Regions from separate parts of the Ruegeria sp. F5 genome, predicted to be linked through region 2. Evidence: riboswitches for the same ligand, from Rfam matches in the RefSeq annotation. Region 2 holds a riboswitch; each other region holds the start of a gene.
The links. Region 2 has a riboswitch for cobalamin ahead of ACR0K1_RS04460 (DUF1636 family protein). Riboswitches for the same ligand answer to the same signal wherever they lie in the genome.
Positions count from the first base shown of each region.

Region 1 (4,209 bases), on a different contig from region 2:
AACAATGCCGGATGCAATCAGGCCGCCGCAGAACGCGGCCAGCGGTAAGGTCCAGATGCCCAGAACGTCACCGGTGACAGTGATCACCAGAACCGCGCCCGCCGCGGCGCCCGAGGACAGGCCAAACAGAAACGGGTCCGCCAGATCGTTGCGCGTGGTGGTTTGCAGAACCACGCCAACAACGCCAAGCCCGGCCCCGATGACGGCGGCAAACAGGGCCCGGGGCAGGCGCAGATCAAACACGATCCGGTGCATGGGCGACATTTCACCTTCGGTCAGACCGGTGCCGAGGCCAATCGCCGTGATGACGTCCTGCACCGGGATCGGTGTTGTTCCGTAGACCACGGACAACAGCAAAAGGGCGATCAGAACGACCGCCCCCAGCAGTATCAACCGGCCCGTTTGGGCCATATCAGTTGCTCACCGGATGCATGGCCCTTGTCATCTTCTCGATGGCGTCGATGTTGGCCGGTCCAGGGGTCAGCTCTTCGTAGCGCAACCCGATCCAGCGTTTGTTCCTGACCGCATCGGTCTGCGACATCACCGGATGTTCCTGCAGGAATTTGAACGTGTCTTCCGCCCCGTTGCCGGTCTGATAGTCCAGCAAGACCAGGAATTCCGGGTTTGCGGCGGCAACAGCCTCCCACGAGGTGCGGCCCCAGCTTGTGTCCAGATCATGGGTCACGTTCACACCGCCAGCAGCCGTGATCATCGCGTCGGGAATGGCGAATTTTCCGGCGGTAAAGGGCGCATCAGCAGGCCCGTCCAGCAGGAAGACACGCGGCTTGGTCACGTCTGCGGTTTTGGTCTTGATCGCGGCAAGCTGTTCTTTCCAGCCGGACACCAGCGCCTCGGCCCGGTCTTCGACATGCATCACCTTGCCCAGACGCAGAACATCGTCAAACAGCAGGTCCATGCTGGCTTCGGGGCGGTCCTTGTCCAGATGCACGCAGCTTTCGGTCAGGATCATGGTCTTGATGCCGAAGGGGGCCAGTGTGTCGGGCGTGACATCTCCGCCCGGTTTCATGCCGTAATACCAGCCCGCGAAGAACAGGTCGGGTTCTACCGCGACGAGGTTCTCGATCGTCGGGTATTTTGGCGCGAGCTCGGGGATATCGCCGCGCTGCGCGTCGAAATCGGGGCTGGTCTTGTACCAGCCTGTGATGCCGGTCAGGCCAACGATCTTGTCCTGCAGGCCAAGCGCAAACGCCATGTCGGTCATGTTCATGTCATGCACGACCAACCGCTCAGGCTGGGTGTCAAACACCAGCGGTTCGCCACAGTTATCAACCGTAACTTCCTGCGCCGCCGCGCCGCTTGCCAGACCGGTGATCAGCACCACGGGCCAGAGTTTCTGCATCATCCTAAATCCTTTTGAGGTGACAGTTTGCGTTTTCGGATATCGAGCGCGGGGATCACGCGGCCTTCGTGCTGAAAGCACAGGTAATCCACGCCAAAGGTTTCGCGGACGCGGCCCGGTGTCAGCACCTCGCTCACCGGTCCAAACCCAGTCAGGCACGTGGCTTTCATCAGCGCGACATGGGTCGCAAATTCCGGGATCATGACCAGATCGTGGACGATCATGACGACCGTCACGCCCAGTTCGGCCACCAGCGACAGCATGTGTCCCTTGGCGTCAGGGTCCAGATGGTTGGTCGGTTCGTCCAGAAACAGCAAAACCGGGTTTTGCGCCAGCGCCCTTGCGATATGGGCGCGCTGCCTTTCCCCGCCTGACAATCTGCCCAGCGGTTTTTCCGCCAGATGGAACAGGCCGGTGACATCCAGAACGCGGTTCAGGTCGGTTGCGTGGTCAGTGGCTGATCTGTCCGCTTTGATCGGGATCTGACCCAGCGCCACATATTCCCGCAATTGCAGCCGACCATCGGGAAATTCCTGTTGCCCCACCACGGCAATCGTCCGCGCCCGCTGTCTGGCAGAGAGGTTCCGCAGGCTTTGACCCTGAATGCGGACATCGCCAAGGGCCATACGTTCGGCCCCGCATAACAGTTTCAGCAGCGTGGTCTTGCCCGCGCCATTCGGTCCGGCGATGGCCAGGATCGAGCCTTCTTCCAGGCTGAACGAGGTGTCCTGCAGCAGCATATCCCCGTTCAGGGCGTAGTACCCCAAACCCTCGGCCACCAGAAAACTCATGAACCGTCCTCCGACGGCAGACGGGGCATGCGCGACAGAGTTTTAGTGAGCAGGGCAGGGGGGCGTTCGGATGCGCTGGTCCAGCCATCTGCGCTATCACGATATTGGCGGGCAAAGTCGGCCAGCGCCGTCAAGTCCTTGTCGGTCTGAATGTCGCCGAACAGATACTGGGCCTTGCCTGCGGCCTGCAGGCCAACGGTCATGGGCCGTTCGCACCCGGCCATGCAGGCGATCAGGCGGGTTTTGAAACCGTCGGGAAGCTGTCGGTCCAGAGCGTCTTTTGCTGCGTCCGCCGACACAGGCCCCTGACAGGTCTCGCAGATCAGAACGTAGTGATCAGTGTCGTGCGGCATTCTTCGCTCCGAAAAATGCCAATGGCGGACACGTGGTGCCGGTATCTTGAACACGCAAGCGTGCCATCAAAGCCTCCTTCCAGGACACCCCGCCCCGGGTTGGTTGAACATATGATGGCAGGTCTCCTGACTTGCGGGTCGTCGCTTGGTCAACCTTCCCGGCCTTTTGGCCAGTGGTGATTTGACGTCGCTCTCCGCCTACAGTTGCGGGGGCAGTCACGGCTTTGGCCTGCACAGGCCGCACCATATTCCCATTTTCGTCCCTCGGGCGCGCCGTCGGGAACCATCCCGTGCAGCTAGTCCGGGGATAGAATAATTGTCAAGAGTCTCGATCCAGCCGGGGCCGGCGCCTGTCAGTAATCTGCGACCAGAAGGAAATCGGGCTCGGCATCTTCTTCGATTGTCGCAAAGCGCGGGATCGGGTCTTCAAACACGTTGTCGGTGCGGTCGTCATTGACGGTCGAAACCTCGCCGATCAGACAGTCACCGCGTTCCGCCCAGAACGCGTGCCAGATGCCCGGCATCAGCGTGACGCTTTGCCCCGGGGCAAGCCGCAAAAGCTCACCGGGTTTGATCGTGACGGGGCAGCCATCGCTGGGCACGATGACAGGATTTTCCCGGTCGATCCCCCCATCTTCATCCGAGGCGTAAATCTCCATCACCAGATCGCCACCGCCCCGGTTGATGATGTCTTCGGCCTTTATGATATGGCGATGCATCGGGGACAATTGCTTGTCGCGCGAGATCAGCAGCTTTTCCGCGTATAACATCCCGCGCCCGAGGCTGAGGTCATTGGCGTCGCCGTTGCGCAGGGTGAACAGAAACAGGCCCAGTTCATCAAATCGGCCCTGACCGTAATCGGTTATGTCCCAGCCCAGATTGCGGTCCCGTATGCCCGCCGCCTTTTCGCTGCGCATCTGGTCAGGGGACCAGTCGGCAAAAGGGGGCAGCACGGCACCGAAAGAGTAAATGAACGCCTGCGCCTCGGATTTGATGCGGTTGATGTCGGATCGTTTCATGGTTTTGCCCTTTTAAGGGGTTAAAGCTCGTGCGCCCAGGGCGGGTTTGCCCCGGCGCGGGATACGGTGACGGCTGCTACGGCGGCACCGGACGACAGGGCGGCGCGAAGACTGTCGGCATTGAGCGCGCGAATACCGTCTTTGGTCAGATGTCCGGCGCGATGCAGTTCGGCCAGAACCCCGGCATTGAACGTGTCGCCAGCACCGACCGTATCGACAACCTCGACCCGCTGAACCGGTACGGAGACCTCGGTTCCGTCCGACAGATACCCTGTGGCCCCTTCGCCACCTCTGGTCACAATGACCACCGAAGGCCCTGCCTGCAGCAAAAGCGGCACTTTCTCGGCCAGGGTTTCCGGGCCGGGGACGATCCAGTCCAGATCCTCGTCCGAGACCTTGACGATATCCGCCTGCGCGATCATCCGGTTCAGCCGCGTGCGATACCGGGTCTGGTCCTGAATGAACCCCGGGCGAATATTAGGGTCCAGCATGACCGCGCGGTTTGCTCCATGGCGGTTCAGAAGGTCGGCATAGGCGTCGGCGCAGGGCTCGCAAGCCAGGCTGATACCACCGAAATACAGGGCCGATACGGCGGTTAACTGATCCGGCATATCCTCGGCGCGCAGCATCCGGCCAGCGGTGTTTTCATCGACGAAGGTGTACGAGGCGTGCCCGTCCTTCAATTT
Region 1 covers NZ_JBQFOU010000001.1:235,230-239,438, forward strand. The annotation lists gene ACR0K1_RS01010 (FecCD family ABC transporter permease) at 1-411, opposite strand, end outside; gene ACR0K1_RS01015 (ABC transporter substrate-binding protein) at 413-1,360, opposite strand; gene ACR0K1_RS01020 (ABC transporter ATP-binding protein) at 1,360-2,151, opposite strand; gene ACR0K1_RS01025 (DUF1636 family protein) at 2,148-2,504, opposite strand; cobalamin riboswitch at 2,604-2,807, opposite strand; gene ACR0K1_RS01030 (D-lyxose/D-mannose family sugar isomerase) at 2,858-3,523, opposite strand; gene ACR0K1_RS01035 (carbohydrate kinase family protein) at 3,544-4,209, opposite strand, start outside.
Region 1: linked by a shared signal. The riboswitch ahead of ACR0K1_RS01025 (DUF1636 family protein) and the one ahead of ACR0K1_RS04460 (DUF1636 family protein) in region 2 are both predicted to bind cobalamin.

Region 2 (4,209 bases):
ATGAACGCATCTGTTATATTGTCCGCCCAAGCCGCACGTCCGGGAACTACGCTGATGGCAATGCCAGCGGTCAAAGCCAACACCCTGACCAGCTTACCTGTCGCCGTACCACGCATATCCAAATCCTCTCAAATCGAAATAACGCTGCCTCTCCGGCAGTTTGCGCCTTTGTTTTCAACTAATCAAGGCGGCAAAAATATCTGTCAAATGACTATAGCGAAAATGCACACTTTGCGGAAAAGCTATCTAAAACCGGTGCGCTGGCGTTGAAGGCATCGCGCCAGCTGACCCGTTCGCCGGATTTGCGGCCGATCCGGACGGTGCCCAGATTCCCCTCGACGAACAGGCAGGCAATGCGGCCGTGATCCTTGAGCTGTCCCAGCAGATCGTCCGGTATTTCCTCGACCCCGCCCTGGATCATGATCACGTCATACGGCCCATGTTCAGCCGCGCCCTGTGCCAGAGGCCCCACGTGGACAATCGCGTTGTCGGCATTGGCTTCGCTGAGCAGGTTCTGTGCCTCGGACGCCAGGGTTTCATCTTCCTCGACACCCACAACCAACTGCGCCATGCGCGCGGTAACAGCGGTCGAGTAACCAAGCGCCAAACCGATATCCAGCACCGCCTCGTCATTTGAAATATTCAGCGCATCCAGCATCTTAGCCAGAGTGCGCGGCTCGAGCATGCAGCGCCCGTTTCCAAGGTCGATCAGCTCTTCGGCATAAGACGCCTCGCGCTGCGACGCGGGCACAAAGCTTTCCCGCGGGACGTTCAGCATCGCGTCAATGATCGGAAACTTCGTGACGTCCGAGGGCCGAACCTGCGTGTCAACCATCGTGCGGCGCCGGGTGGCGAAATCTGTCATGTGATCTCTCGTCTTGAACCCTTGATTATCTGGCTTGTGCCACATCCCTTGCGCACCGGCAACGGCCCAGATGCCGCAACCCGGGTTTTGTGGCAGGTTTCGTACCGGACCGAGGGCGCTCAATTTACAGGCCGAGCGCCGATTTTGCATTCTTCCCACTGGACGCCCCCAGCGAAAGCTGCTAAAACGCCCTCCACACCACGGCAAGTATTTGATTTTACTTGAAAAGGCGAGTTGGCGGAGTGGTGACGCAGCGGATTGCAAATCCGTGTACACCGGTTCGATTCCGGTACTCGCCTCCATCTCTCTGAAACGCTTCGGTTTTGCGGTCTGGAATGTCCGTTTATTCTGCGGCGCGTCCTTGCGGAATGACTTCATATCCCGGTTCTTCCGGCTCATCGTCTTCCATCTCGGGCGGAAAACCAGGGGCGCGGATGTCGAGGCCGGTGGCGTCTTCCAGCCGCCGGATGATATTCGGCGACAGTTCGCGGTCTCCGTACCGGGCAATGCCGTCTTCGAAAATGCTGATCATCACGGGATTGATCTCTAACGGAACACCGGCGCGGTCGGCAACGTCCTGAAACAGGCCGATGTCCTTTTTCACCAGATCCATGGTGAACGAGATATCGCGCGAGCCGTTCAGGATCACCTGACTTTCGGTTTCATGAACGAATGAGGTGCCCGACGAGATTTTGATCGCCTCATAGGTAGTATTCAGGTCCATGCCCGCTGCCTTGGCCGTCACCAAAGCCTCGGCGCAGGTAATCAGGTTGGCGGTGGCCAGGTAGTTGGTCAGCACTTTCAAAACGGAAGCCGAGCCCAGATCGCCCGTATGCAGGACCCGACGGCCCATCGTGGTCAGGAAGGGCAGAATACGCTCGAACGTCGCGCGGTCGCAGCCTGCGAAGATCGAGATATTGCCAGTCGCCGCCCGGTGGCACCCGCCGGAAACCGGGCAATCCACGGCAGCACCGCCCCGTTCAATGACCATCGCGCCCAGGCGTTTGACCTCGGCCTCGTCGGTGGTCGACATCTCCATCCAGATTTTACCGGGGCTGACCTCGGGCAGCATCTCCTGCATCACCGCGTCCGAGGCGGCAGGGGACGGCAAGCAGGTGATCACCGCATCGCAATCGCGCATCAGCTGGGCCGGATCTTCCGCCGCTTTGGCCCCTTGTGCGACAAAGGCCGCCACCAGATCCGGGTTCAGGTCATGCACGGTCAGATCGATTCCGTTGCGCAGCAGCGACCCAGAAAGCTTGCCGCCCACATTGCCCAGCCCGATAAACCCTACCTTCATACGCCGCACCCTCCTGTTCGCGTGTTGCCGACCATGCGATCACGTCGCAGCGATCGGATCATGCCGCCCAGCGACGCCGACAGGTCGCTTTTTACCCGCTTCCTCACGGATCGGCGCGTTGCGCTTGACAAGCGGGCCGCCGCTGCCGCATGTCCCTTTCGTTGGTGTCTGCGACAGCAGATGAAAAGGGAATGCGTCAGCGGGTATTTCCGTCAAACGCAGCCGCCCCCGCGACCGTGACCGGAGAGGGTGCCCAAGCCACTGGCGAATGCCGGGAAGGCGGGACATCCGACAGAGGAGAGCTCTGACATCCGCAAGCCGGGAGACCTGCCAACGCCCGAAGATGAAACCGGACGGGGTGTTCCGGTGTGGGGCTCTGATCGGCCCGCATGAAACCCCGTCCCCCACGAAGAGGATTTGGGGGGATGAGAGACATGACCGAGACCGTTCCGGTCGAACTTCTGGTTTGCACGACCTGTCGCCGCGGCCTGCCTGTCGAAGATGATGCACAGCGGCCCGGCACGTTGCTGCACAAGGCGCTGGAACAGGCGGGCCTGCCCGAGGGCATTACCCTGAAAGCCGTCGAATGCCTGTCGAATTGTGATGAAGGCTGTTCGATCGTGCTGCGCGGCGGGCCGGATCGCTGGACCTTTGTCTACGAGCATCTGAACGAAACCGACCATGTCGGCGTGATCGTCGAGGGCGCGACCAAGTACCTCGCCACCGAGGACGGTCTGGTCAAATGGCGCGAGCGCCCCGAACATTTCCGCAAAAACTGTGCGGCCCGCATTCCCCCGATTGGAGCCCTGAAATGAGCAATCTCGAAAAACTTCCCGTCACCGTGATCACCGGCTTTCTGGGCTCGGGCAAGACCACGCTGGTGCGTCACCTGATGCAGAACCCGCAGGGCAAGCGTTTGGCCGTTGTCGTTAACGAATTCGGCGACGTGGGTGTTGATGGCGATATCCTGAAATCCTGCGCCATCCCGGATTGCCCTGCCGAAAACATTATGGAACTGGCGAACGGCTGCATATGCTGCACCGTGGCCGATGATTTCATTCCGACCATCGAGGCGCTGATGGCGCTGGAGCCGCGGCCCGAACATATCCTGATCGAAACCTCCGGCCTCGCCCTGCCCAAACCGCTGCTGAAAGCGTTCGACTGGCCCGATATCCGCTCGAAAATCACTGTGGACGGCGTGATCGCTCTGGCCGATGCCGAGGCCGTCGCCGCCGGTCGCTTTGCACCGAATGTCGAGGCGGTGGATGCCCAGCGGCTGGCCGATGACTCGATCGATCACGAAACGCCCCTGTCCGAGGTGTTCGAGGATCAGATCTCCTGCGCCGACATTATCCTGCTGACCAAACCCGATCTGGCTGGCCCGGAAGGTGTGGCGAAGGCCAAGGAAGTCATCGCAGCCGAGGCCCCCCGCCCCCTGCCCGTGGTCGAAGTCGCCGAGGGCGTGGTGGATGTGCGCGTCGTTTTGGGCCTCGAGGCCGCAGCCGAAGACGACATGGACGCCCGCCCCAGCCATCATGACGGCCATGACGACCACGAGCATGACGATTTCGAAAGCATCATCGTCGAACTGCCCGAACAGACCGACCCCGCCGATCTGGTCGCCAGGATCGAACGTCTGGCGACCGAGCTGAACATCCTGCGGGTCAAAGGTTACGCCGCTGTTCAGGGCAAACCGATGCGCCTGTTGGTTCAGGCCGTCGGTGCGCGCGTCCGTCATCAGTATGACCGTCCGTGGGAACCGGGCGTAGAGCGCCGTTCGCGCCTTGTGGTGATCGCCGAGCATGACGATATCAAAGAGGCCGAAATCCGCGATATCCTTGTGGGCTTGAAAGAGGCCGCCGAGTAAACCATGCACGTCGTCTTCCGCGAAAGCCACGGGCTCGAAGAGACCGAGACCCCCACCGATCTGGGCCAGAGCCCGGCGGATCTGGTGGTGCTGTCCTTCTCGGACAGTGACCTTGGCGCTTTCGCGGCAGGCTGGCATCGCGGTGGCGGGCCCGAGGGGCGGATGCCGACCTTGCGG
Region 2 covers NZ_JBQFOU010000002.1:415,730-419,938, forward strand. The annotation lists gene ACR0K1_RS04440 (TolC family outer membrane protein) at 1-116, opposite strand, end outside; gene ACR0K1_RS04445 (protein-L-isoaspartate O-methyltransferase family protein) at 212-865, opposite strand; tRNA gene ACR0K1_RS04450 (tRNA-Cys) at 1,094-1,167, shown strand; gene ACR0K1_RS04455 (NAD(P)-dependent oxidoreductase) at 1,209-2,174, opposite strand; cobalamin riboswitch at 2,311-2,514, shown strand; gene ACR0K1_RS04460 (DUF1636 family protein) at 2,600-2,980, shown strand; gene cobW (cobalamin biosynthesis protein CobW) at 2,977-4,032, shown strand; gene cobN (cobaltochelatase subunit CobN) at 4,036-4,209, shown strand, end outside.

Region 3 (4,209 bases), on a different contig from region 2:
ATCGCGGGCCGACCCTTCGGCGGCGCGGGTGATCAGCGCCAGCGCATCCTCGGCGATCTGGGCCCCTTCGGCATCGGCGATCTTGCGCAGCAGGTCGATCATGTCTTCCGGTTCGATCCGGCGCAGATCAAAACGCTGGCAGCGCGACAGCACCGTGACCGGGACCTTGCGGATCTCGGTGGTGGCGAAGATGAACTTCACATGTTCGGGCGGTTCCTCGAGCGTTTTGAGCAGCGCGTTGAAGGCGCTGGTCGAGAGCATGTGAACCTCATCGATGATGTAAATCTTGTAGCGGGCCGAGGCTGCGCGGTAGCGGACGCTGTCGATGATCTCGCGAATATCGTTGACGCCGGTGCGGCTGGCGGCGTCCATCTCCATCACGTCGACATGGCGGCCTTCCATGATCGCCACGCAATGTTCGCACTGGCCGCAAGGTTCAGTCGTGGGGCCGCCCTGACCATCCGGCCCGATGCAGTTCATCCCTTTGGCGATGATGCGCGCCGTGGTGGTCTTGCCGGTGCCGCGAATGCCTGTCATGACAAAGGCTTGCGCGATGCGGTCCGCCTCGAACGCGTTTTTCAGCGTGCGCACCATCGCGTCCTGTCCCACAAGATCGGCGAAAGTTTCCGGGCGGTATTTGCGGGCGAGAACCTGATAGGCGGGGCTGGGCGTGTCGGTCATGTCTGCTTTCGCGGATTCGAGTTCTGCCGCAGCGTAGAGGTCGCCGCCGCCCGCGTCCACAGCGCGTCGTCAGGATTTTTGTTTTGGAAAACGCGGGTCCTTGCGTAAACTGGTTCGGCCTATTCCAGAGACTGTATTTTTGGCGATTATTTCATGAGGGGACTTGGTTTATGTCTCAGATGGCGATCTACGCGCTGCAAGTTGGGGGCGGTACGCTGGCCCTGACGCCGATTCCGGGCTGCAGCGGGGACTATTCCGGTGATCTGGAACTGATTTCGGACTGGAAGCCGGGGCTGGTGATTTCGATGACCACCGCGGTCGAGATGTTGCAGCACGGCGCGCAGGATTTCGGCAGCGATATTCAGGGCCGCGCCAGCCGTTGGGTGCATCTGCCGGTCGAGGATTTCGGCGCACCACCGCAGGCGGTGCTTGACGCGTGGCCCTCGGTCAGCGCGACGGTGCGGCATGCGCTGTCCGGCGGCGGGCGGGTGCTGGTCCATTGCCGGGGCGGCTGCGGCCGGTCGGGCATGGTTGTCCTGCGGCTGATGGTCGAATGCGGAGAGCCCCCGCAAAAGGCGCTGGCGCGGTTGCGGGCCATCCGGCCCTGCGCGGTCGAGACCGAGGGGCAGATGGCCTGGGCCGTCGGGACGGCACAGGTGGTGAGTGACGCTTGACTCAGGCTGAAACCCGATGCGGTTCAGCCCGCCTTTCGGGCGGGGTGATCGCTGTTGCGTCAAGCATTGCGCAGGGTGGGCTGGCGACTACACCCGCGGGCAATGGGCTGAAGCCTGTGCCAAAAATCATGTCGGCGTAGCGGTCCAGCCTGTCCAGATCATCCTCGGCGCCCTTGCCGCAAAACACCCGGATCTGATCCGGACGAGCGCGGAACCGGGCGGTGCAGCCGCCGGGGCAAAACCTCAGCTCGCTGCTGCCTTCGATTTCGAACTCAGCCGTGGTGGCGGGTCCGGCTTCTGCCACCGCCTGTGTCAGCGCACGCGCCATCCGGGCCAGCGCCGGGCAGGTTTTGCCGGTCCGCTGGCACACGGTTGCGGTGAATTCATGCGTCTTTGTCTTCCAGATCATCCTGCGCCCTCCGCGCGGCGGACGGGGGATGTGGATCAGGTAGGACTGCGCGAAGCTGTCAGGACCTGCCCGGACACCCCGCCCGAGTTTCGGTTTCAGTTCTGATGGCAGGTCTCCTGACTTGCGGGTCAAAGCGTTGCCGACCTTCCCAGCCTTTCGGCCAGTGGTGTTCCGGCAGTGCTCACCGCTTACAGTTGCGGGGGCAGTCGCGGCCTTGGTTCGTTCCGGCATCGCCGGGCAGAACCGCACCGAGTTCCCTTTTCATCCCGACCCCTTGTGGGGGCCGGAAACCATCACACAATCGCTAGCGGTTGGCCGGGCCCCGAGTCAAGCTGATCTTGATCAGCATTTTGCGCCCTCGGCCCGAAGTGGACGTTTGGTCATGTGGCTTCGCTGTTGACTTGGCCGTGCCGTTCAGCGCCTGATCAAGAAATGAACCGAATAGTTCAGATTGATTCCGAGGGTGCCATGTTGGACGCGCAGCAAACGGTTTTGACAGAAGACTTCCAGTTTCCGTCCGGCCCGGCGATGCTGTCGGCGCGGCTGTACCGCCCGGTTTCCGATCCCGAAACTGTAGTTGTGCTGAACAGCGCCACCGGCGTTCCGCGCGAGTACTACCGGCATTTTGCCCATTGGCTGGCATCGGACCGGGGCATGGCCTGCCTGACCTATGATTATCGCGATTTCGGGTCGTCCGCGTCGGGGCCGTTGAAGCACTCAAAGGCCACGATGGCGGATTGGGCCCTGATCGACATGCCCGCCGCCCGCGCCGAGATGCGCCGCCGCTTCCCTGACGCGCAGCACTGGACCATCGGCCATTCGGTCGGGGCGATGCTGGGACCGGTGCAGCCCGATATCGACCGGATCGATCGCATGATCTGCGTGTGTTCGGGGCTGGTCACGCTGTCGGATCATCCCTGGCCGTATCGGGCGCTGGCAGGGCTGTTCTGGTACGGCCACGCGCCGCTGACGGTTCACGCGATGGGTTACCTGCCGGGCAAGGCGCTGGGGTTTGGCTCGGATTTGCCTGCGCCTGTCTATTGGCAGTGGCGCAGATGGTGCACGGCGCCGCTCAACTACGTGCCCGACATTGGCACGAGCCTGCCAGAGGCCAAATGGTCCGGGTCAGGCGTGCCTGTGGACCTGTTCACCTTTGAAGACGATCAGATGGTCCCGCCCGAAGCCGTCTGGCGGCTGGCCGATCTGTACGGGTCCGGGGCAAAACGGCTCCTGCTGTCGCCAAAAGACTTCGGCGTAAGCGATATCGGCCATATCGGCGTTTTTGCGCGCCGCAACGCTGCCGTCTGGCCGCGTCTGATTGGCTGAGAAAGGGCACCGGTGATCCGGTGCCCCTGCCGTCACAGACCCTTGCGGGACTTCTTGTCCTGCATCACGGACCGCACCATCTTGCCGAACGCCTTGTCGCGCGCCCGGGACTGCGCCACGGTTTCAGAATTCCTCTGATCCTCGCGCCGCAGCTTCCGCCACCGCTCCAGCCGGTCGGCATCCAGCGTACCGTCCCCGATGGCCGCCTGCACGGCGCAACCGGGTTCAGCCTCGTGCTGGCAGTCCGAAAACCGGCACATGTTGGCGAGTTCGAGGATGTCCGAGAACACCTCGTCCACACCATCCTGCGCGTCCAGCAGCCGCAGGGCGCGCATGCCCGGCGTGTCGATCAGCCAGCCGCCGTTTTGCATCCGGTGTAGCGCGCGCGACGTCGTGGTGTGCCGCCCGCGTGCGTCATCTTCACGAATGCCGGCGGTTCCGTCCTGCCGCCCGGTCATCCCGTTCGCCAGCGTCGTTTTGCCCACGCCGGACGACCCGACCAGCGCGGCTGTCTGCCCCGAAGGGCACCACGACAGCACCTGCTGGATATCGTCAGCCTTCAACGCGTTCACCGCAAGAACCGTCAGGAACGGTGCCAGCGCCTGCGCCCGGGCGGCATAGTCGGAAGGATCTGCACAGGTGTCTGCCTTGGTCAGAACCACAACCGGGTAACAGCCGGATTGATGGGCCAGTGCCAGATACCGCTCCAGCCGGGGCGGATTGAAATCGGCATTGCAGGAACTGACGATGAACAGCACATCGACATTGGCGGCGATCAGCTGCGCCTCGGCCCCAGTGCCTGCGGCGCGGCGTTGCAGGGTGCTGCGCCGGTCCAGCAGGTGCCGGACGCGGTTGTGGTCGTCGCTAAGCACCCAGTCACCAACGGCAAATTCGCCGGTGGGCCGGTCCGGGGAGAGCAGGGGCGTTTCGCCATCCGCGTTCACTCCGATCAGCCGGTCGCGGTGCACGGCGGTGATGCGATAGGGATTGCACGATGGATTGGCCGCGTGCTGCGCGGCAAAGTAAGAGGACCATCCAAGGTCCGTAAGGGTAAGAGTCATTGGTCTGCCTGAGTTCAGATACAGCAAAACCCACAGATGGCGGGCGCGCATCCGTCGG
Region 3 covers NZ_JBQFOU010000022.1:12,393-16,601, forward strand. The annotation lists gene ACR0K1_RS22160 (DNA polymerase III subunit gamma/tau) at 1-681, opposite strand, end outside; gene ACR0K1_RS22165 (protein-tyrosine phosphatase family protein) at 852-1,355, shown strand; gene ACR0K1_RS22170 (hypothetical protein) at 1,357-1,764, opposite strand; cobalamin riboswitch at 1,854-2,073, opposite strand; gene ACR0K1_RS22175 (alpha/beta hydrolase family protein) at 2,197-3,090, shown strand; gene rsgA (ribosome small subunit-dependent GTPase A) at 3,123-4,151, opposite strand.
Region 3: linked by a shared signal. The riboswitch ahead of ACR0K1_RS22170 (hypothetical protein) and the one ahead of ACR0K1_RS04460 (DUF1636 family protein) in region 2 are both predicted to bind cobalamin.